2 regions of the Streptomyces sp. NPDC085596 genome follow, and region 2 is predicted to be linked to the other one. Evidence: predicted binding sites of a transcription regulator. Region 2 holds the regulator's gene; the other holds the start of a gene.
The links. The regulator HrcA, encoded in region 2, represses chaperone genes, less so after heat shock. The targets are predictions, from matches to a motif close to TTNGCACTCNGNNNNNCNGAGTGCNAA.
Positions count from the first base shown of each region.

Region 1 (3,405 bases), on a different contig from region 2:
CGCGAGCTGAAGGTCCCGTACACCGCCTTCCTCAGCGACTACCTGGTGAAGGACGACTACGGCTACTTCCGCAAGAGCCAGTCGTACGGCAACACGCTCGACAACCACACCCTGACCCACCCCTATCTGCCCGGCCTTTCCTACGAGCAGCAGCGGCGGGAGATCTGCGGCATGCAGGACATCATGGAGAAGCAGTACGGCAAGCGCCCCGAGGTCCTGCGCCCGCCCTACGGCGACTACAACCAGGACACCCTGCGCGCCGCCAAGTCCTGCGGCATCAAGTACGCGCCGATCTGGAACGAGGAGGTCTTCGTCGACCACTGGGAGTACCGCGAGGACGACAGGCGGCTGCGCCGCGGCGACATCGTCCTCACCCACTTCCGGGGCACCGACGAGTGGGACGGCACGATGGTCGACGACATGCGCCGCTTCCTCGACAAGGTCACCCGCGAGGGATACGCCGTGGCACGCCTGGAGGACTACCTGTGAAGCGCCGGGCGCGGCCGGCCCGCGGCCACCTTACGGCGCGGGCCGTCGCGCTCGCCTCGGCCGTGCTGCTGCTCACCGGCTGCGCCCAGTCGGTCGACCCCATCGAACGCCTCGGCAAGAAGGCCGCGGAGGGCGTCCGCCGCTCGGCCCCGGCCCCCGAACGCGCCTACCGCCGCTGGGGCCTGGCGACCCCGCTCGCCGCCCCGCCCCGCCACCTGGCCCGCCCCCTGGCCACCCGCACGCTCGGCCACGCCGGCGTGGTGGACCGCATCGCCACCACCGACCGCGTCGTCTTCCTCACCTACGACGACGCGGCCGTACACGACCGGAGCCTGACCGGGCTGATCGGCGAACTGCGCCTGCCGGTCACCGTCTTCACGACCCCCGACGGCCTCGGCCCCGGCCGCCCCGCCCGGCTCCTCGCGGCGGGCGTCACCGTCGGCGGCCGCCTCCCGCGCCGCCCGGTCCTGCCCGGACTGTCCCGCGCCCGCCAGCGGGACGAACTGTGCGCCCGCCAGGGCCGCCTCGCCGCCCGCCTGGGCACCCGCCCCCGGCTGCTGCGCCCGCGTGCGGCCGCGTACGACACCACCACCCTGCGCGCGGCCGCCGACTGCGGCATCACCGCCCTCGTCCGCTGGCGCGCCGGGACCACACGGGACGGCCTCGCCTACACCGGCGGCCCCGAGCGCCTGGCCCCCGGCGACATCATCCGCGTCACCCCGGAGCGCGAGGGCGGCCTTGCCGGGCGCACAGCCCGCGTGCTGAGGGAGGTCCAGGAACGGGCCCTGACGGTGGGAAACCTGGAGGACTACCTGTAAGTCCAGCCCGTCCAGCCCGTCCGGCGTTCGAGGACGAGGCGGGGCAAGCGGACCAACAGCACAGTGAAGGCACGCCAAACAGGTACCCGACGCCGACGCGCCGCACGGCAATTGGCACTCCGCTTGACCGAGTGCTAACCCCGGTCATAGTCTCGGCACTGGCACTCGGCACATGAGAGTGCCAACAAAGCGACGGGCAGATCCGGCACCCGCGACGACGGATCGACCTGGTCGCCACCTCAGACAGTCAACCCCGTGAATTCTCAGAAGGGGGAGGTCGGATCGTGACGACCACCAGCTCCAAGGTTGCCATCAAGCCGCTCGAGGACCGCATCGTGGTCCAGCCGCTGGACGCCGAGCAGACCACGGCCTCTGGCCTGGTCATCCCGGACACCGCGAAGGAGAAGCCCCAGGAGGGCGCCGTCCTCGCCGTCGGTCCGGGCCGCTTCGAGAACGGCGAGCGCCTGCCGCTCGACGTCAAGGTCGGCGACATCGTGCTGTACAGCAAGTACGGCGGCACCGAGGTGAAGTACAACGGCGACGAGTACCTCGTCCTCTCGGCCCGCGACGTTCTCGCGGTCATCGAGAAGTAGTTCACCCCGAAGCATCTGCTTCACCACTGCGCCCCTGGTTCCCGCGACCGTTAAAGAAGCCGGGCGTCCAGGGGCGCAGGCACATCCACCCAGATTTTCCGAGAGGGCTCCCGCTGTCATGGCGAAGACACTGAAGTTCGACGAGGACGCCCGTCGCGCCCTTGAGCGCGGCGTCAACAAGCTTGCCGACACGGTGAAGGTGACGATCGGCCCCCGTGGCCGCAACGTCGTCATCGACAAGAAGTTCGGCGCGCCCACCATCACCAACGACGGTGTCACGATCGCCCGTGAGGTCGAGATCGAGGACCCGTTCGAGAACCTCGGCGCCCAGCTGGTGAAGGAGGTGGCGACCAAGACCAACGACATCGCGGGTGACGGCACCACCACCGCCACCGTGCTCGCGCAGGCGCTGGTCCGCGAGGGTCTGAAGAACGTCGCCGCCGGCGCGTCCCCGGCCGCCCTGAAGAAGGGCATCGACGCCGCGGTCAAGGCGATCTCCGAGGAGCTGCTCGCCTCGGCCCGCCCGATCGACGAGAAGTCCGACATCGCCGCCGTCGCCGCGCTGTCCGCCCAGGACCAGCAGGTCGGCGAGCTGATCGCCGAGGCCATGGACAAGGTCGGCAAGGACGGTGTCATCACCGTCGAGGAGTCCAACACCTTCGGTCTGGAGCTGGACTTCACCGAGGGCATGGCCTTCGACAAGGGCTACCTGTCCCCGTACTTCGTCACCGACCAGGAGCGTATGGAGGCCGTCCTCGACGACCCGTACATCCTGATCAACCAGGGCAAGATCTCCTCGATCACCGAGCTGCTCCCGCTGCTCGAGAAGATCATCCAGACCAACGCCTCCCGGCCGCTGCTGATCATCGCCGAGGACGTCGAGGGCGAGGCCCTGTCGACCCTGGTGGTCAACAAGATCCGTGGCACCTTCAACGCCGTCGCGGTGAAGGCCCCCGGCTTCGGCGACCGTCGCAAGGCGATGCTCCAGGACATGGCCGCCCTCACCGGCGCCACGGTCATCTCCGAGGAGGTCGGCCTCAAGCTCGACCAGGCCGGCCTGGACGTGCTCGGTTCCGCCCGCCGCGTGACCGTCACCAAGGACGACACCACCATCGTCGAGGGTGGCGGCGACTCCGCCGACGTGCAGGGCCGCATCGGGCAGATCAAGGCCGAGATCGAGAACACCGACTCCGACTGGGACCGCGAGAAGCTCCAGGAGCGCCTCGCCAAGCTGGCCGGCGGCGTGTGCGTGATCAAGGTCGGCGCCGCCACCGAGGTGGAGCTGAAGGAGAAGAAGCACCGTCTGGAGGACGCCATCTCCGCGACCCGCGCCGCGGTCGAGGAGGGCATCGTCTCCGGTGGTGGCTCCGCGCTGGTGCACGCCGCGAAGGTCCTCCAGGACGGTCTCGGCAAGACCGGCGACGAGGCCACCGGTGTGAGCGTCGTCCGCAACGCGGTCGTCGAGCCGCTGCGCTGGATCGGCGAGAACGCCGGCCAGGAGGGCT
Region 1 covers NZ_JBITTC010000010.1:200,812-204,216, forward strand. Annotated here, with positions in the region: gene ACIGA3_RS26595 (polysaccharide deacetylase family protein) at 1-489, shown strand, start outside; gene ACIGA3_RS26600 (polysaccharide deacetylase family protein) at 486-1,307, shown strand; gene groES (co-chaperone GroES) at 1,592-1,900, shown strand; gene groL (chaperonin GroEL) at 2,019-3,405, shown strand, end outside.
Region 1: a site for HrcA is predicted at 1,419-1,445, ahead of groES (co-chaperone GroES). Genes of this name have one in related genera too.

Region 2 (3,405 bases):
GCACGATCGGATGCACGACGAGATCGGCCAGTGCGGAGGACATGCCCGCATGGTGTCATGTCCGCCTGACAAGTCCGAATCGGGCCGGACGGGGTCGGGGGGCGCCGAACGCCCCCCGACATCAGCGTCCGTTGAACGCGTCCTTCAGCCGGGAGAACAGGCCCTGCTGGCCGGGCTGGAACTGGCCCGTGGGCCGCTCCTCGCCCCGCAGCTTGGACAGCTCCCGCAGCACCCGCTCCTGCTCGGCGTCGAGCTTGGTCGGGGTGGTGACCTCGACGTGCACGATGAGGTCGCCCCGGCCGCCGCCGCGCAGATGCGTGACGCCCCGGGTGTGCAGCGGGATCGACTGGCCGGACTGGGTGCCGGGCCGGATGTCGACCTCCTCCATGCCGTCCAGCGTCTCCAGCGGCACCTTGGTGCCGAGGGCCGCCGCCGTCATCGGGAGGGTGACCGTGCAGTGCAGGTCGTCGCCGCGCCGCTGGAAGGTGGAGTGCGGCAGCTCGTGGATCTCGACGTAGAGATCACCGGCCGGGCCACCGCCGGGGCCGACCTCGCCCTCGCCCGCGAGCTGGATGCGGGTGCCGTTGTCGACACCGGCGGGGATCTTCACGGTCAGGGTGCGCCGGGAGCGGACCCGGCCGTCGCCCGCGCACTCGGGGCACGGGGTCGGGACCACGGTGCCGAAACCCTGGCACTGGGGGCAGGGGCGGGAGGTCATGACCTGGCCCAGGAAGGACCGGGTGACCTGGGAGACCTCGCCCCGGCCGCGGCACATGTCACAGGTCTGCGCGGTGGTGCCGGGGGCCGCGCCCTCGCCGCTGCAGGTGTTGCAGACGACCGCCGTGTCGACCTGGATGTCCTTGGTCGTGCCGAAGGCCGCCTCGTCCAGCTCGACCTCGATCCGGATCATCGCGTCCTGGCCGCGCCGGGTGCGCGAGCGCGGTCCGCGCTGCGACGCCGTACCGAAGAACGCGTCCATGATGTCGGAGAAGTTGCCGAAGCCGCCGGCTCCGAAACCGCCCGCGCCACCGGCGCCGCCGGCCTGCGAGAGGGGGTCGCCGCCGAGGTCGTAGACCTGCTTCTTCTGCGGGTCCGACAGCACCTCGTAGGCGGCGTTGATCTCCTTGAACCGCTCCTGGGTCTTCGGATCGGGATTGACGTCCGGATGCAGCTCGCGCGCGAGCCTGCGGAACGCCTTCTTGATCTCATCCTGCGACGCGTCGCGGCGCACGCCGAGAACGGCGTAGTAATCCGTGGCCACTTACGACTCCGCCAGGATCTGTCCGACGTACCGTGCCACTGCGCGTACCGCTCCCATCGTTCCCGGGTAGTCCATGCGGGTCGGTCCGACCACGCCGAGCTTGGCAACCGCCTCGCCGCCCGAACCGTAGCCGACCGACACGACGGACGTGGAGTTGAGTCCCTCATGAGCGTTCTCGTGCCCGATACGCACGGTCACGCCCGGATCTTTGGCCTCGCCGAGGAGCTTGAGGAGCACGACCTGCTCCTCGAGGGCCTCCAGCACGGGCCGGATCACCAGGGGGAAGTCATGTCCGAAACGGGTGAGATTGGCGGTGCCGCCGATCATCAGCCGTTCCTCGTTCTCTTCGACGAGTGTCTCCAGCAGAGTGGAGAGCACTGTGGAGACCGTACCGCGATCCTCCGCCTCGAAGGCATCGGGGAGGTCCTCGACCAGTCGCGGTACATCGCTGAACCGGCGTCCGGCCACCATGCTGTTGAGGCGCGCGCGCAGATCCGCGAGCGGTGCCTCGCCGAACGGCGCGGGGCAGTCGACCATCCGCTGCTCGACCCGGCCGGTGTCCGTGATCAGTACGAGCATCACGCGGGCGGGGGCGAGTGAGAGCAGTTCCACATGCCGGACCGTGGACCGGGTCAGCGAGGGGTACTGCACGACGGCGACCTGCCGGGTCAGCTGCGCGAGCAGCCGGACCGTGCGGGCCACGACGTCGTCCAGGTCGACGGCGCCCTCCAGGAAGTTCTGGATCGCGCGCCGCTCCGGCGCCGTCATCGGCTTCACGCCGGCGAGCTTGTCGACGAAGAGCCGGTAGCCCTTGTCGGTGGGGATGCGCCCGGCGCTGGTGTGCGGCTGGGCGATGAACCCCTCCTCCTCCAGCGCGGCCATGTCGTTGCGCACGGTGGCCGGGGAGACGCCGAGGCTGTGCCGTTCGGTGAGGGCCTTGGAGCCGACGGGCTCCTCGGTGCCGACGTAGTCCTGCACGATGGCGCGCAGCACCTGCAGCCTGCGTTCGCTCAGCATGCGCACCTCCATCACGTCGACCCACGGCCCTTACGGTGTACCGCCTGGCACTCTGCGTGTGCGAGTGCCAGACTTCCCCGGCCAGTGTACGGCCGCGGGGTGCTCACCGGGCAAGGTCGGTGCCGTCCGCCCGGCTTGTCCACCGTTAGCGTCCGGGTATGACGGTGACTTGGGAAGACCTCGGGTGGGAGCGGCTGGCCGAAGGGGTGGGCCGGTGCCGACTGCCGGGCTGGGACTGCACGGTGGGGCTGGTGGTGGGCGCGGGCACGGCGCTGGTGGTGGACGCGGGGTCGAGCCTGGCCGAGGGGGCGGCGCTGCGGTCGGCGGCGCGGACACTGGCTGGGCGGGATGTGACCCATCTCGCGCTGACCCACCCGCATTTCGATCACGTCCTGGGCGCCCCCGCCTTCGCCGGGGCGGACGTCTACGGCGCGGTCGGGCTGGACGTGGTCTTCGCGCACGAGCGGGAGGCGCTGCGGCTGGACGCGGTCGACCACGGGGTCCCGGCCGGGGAGGCGGAGGCCGCCGCACGCGCCCTGGTCCCGCCCGCGCACGCGGTGTCCGGCGAGTGGACGCTCGACCTCGGCGGCGGCCGCCAGGCGCTGTTGGCCAACGTCGGCCCCGCGCACACCGCCCACGATCTCGCGGTGCTGGTGCCCGGCTCCCCCGAGGTCGTCTTCTGCGGCGACCTGGTCGAGGAGTCCGGCGAACCACAGGCGGGCCCGGACGCGGTGCCGTCCCGCTGGCCGGCCGCACTTGACCGGCTGCTGGCCCTCGGCGGCGAGGACGCACTGTACGTACCCGGTCACGGAGCGGTGGTCGACGCGGCCTTCGTACGGCGCCAACGGGACGCCCTGGCAGCGCGTTTCGGCGTGTCCTGAGTACCGGGCCGCGACTTCTCCTATCGTCATCGGAATGCGCGACTACTCCCCCGACCTGACCGCCCCCTGGAAGAAACCGAAGCCGGTGCCCGAGGTCGCGGCGGAGGCGGGTCTGGTGGTGGAGGAGCCCGGTACGGGGTTCTGCGGGGCGGTGATCCGCTGCGAGGCGGGCACGGTCACGCTGGAGGACCGCTTCGGCAAGCACCGGGTGTTCCCGCTGGAGCCGCGCGGCTTCCTGCTGGAGGG
Region 2 covers NZ_JBITTC010000001.1:735,648-739,052, forward strand. Annotated here, with positions in the region: gene ACIGA3_RS03370 (nitronate monooxygenase) at 1-43, opposite strand, end outside; gene dnaJ (molecular chaperone DnaJ) at 122-1,261, opposite strand; gene hrcA (heat-inducible transcriptional repressor HrcA) at 1,262-2,278, opposite strand; gene ACIGA3_RS03385 (MBL fold metallo-hydrolase) at 2,437-3,159, shown strand; gene ACIGA3_RS03390 (DUF3097 domain-containing protein) at 3,194-3,405, shown strand, end outside.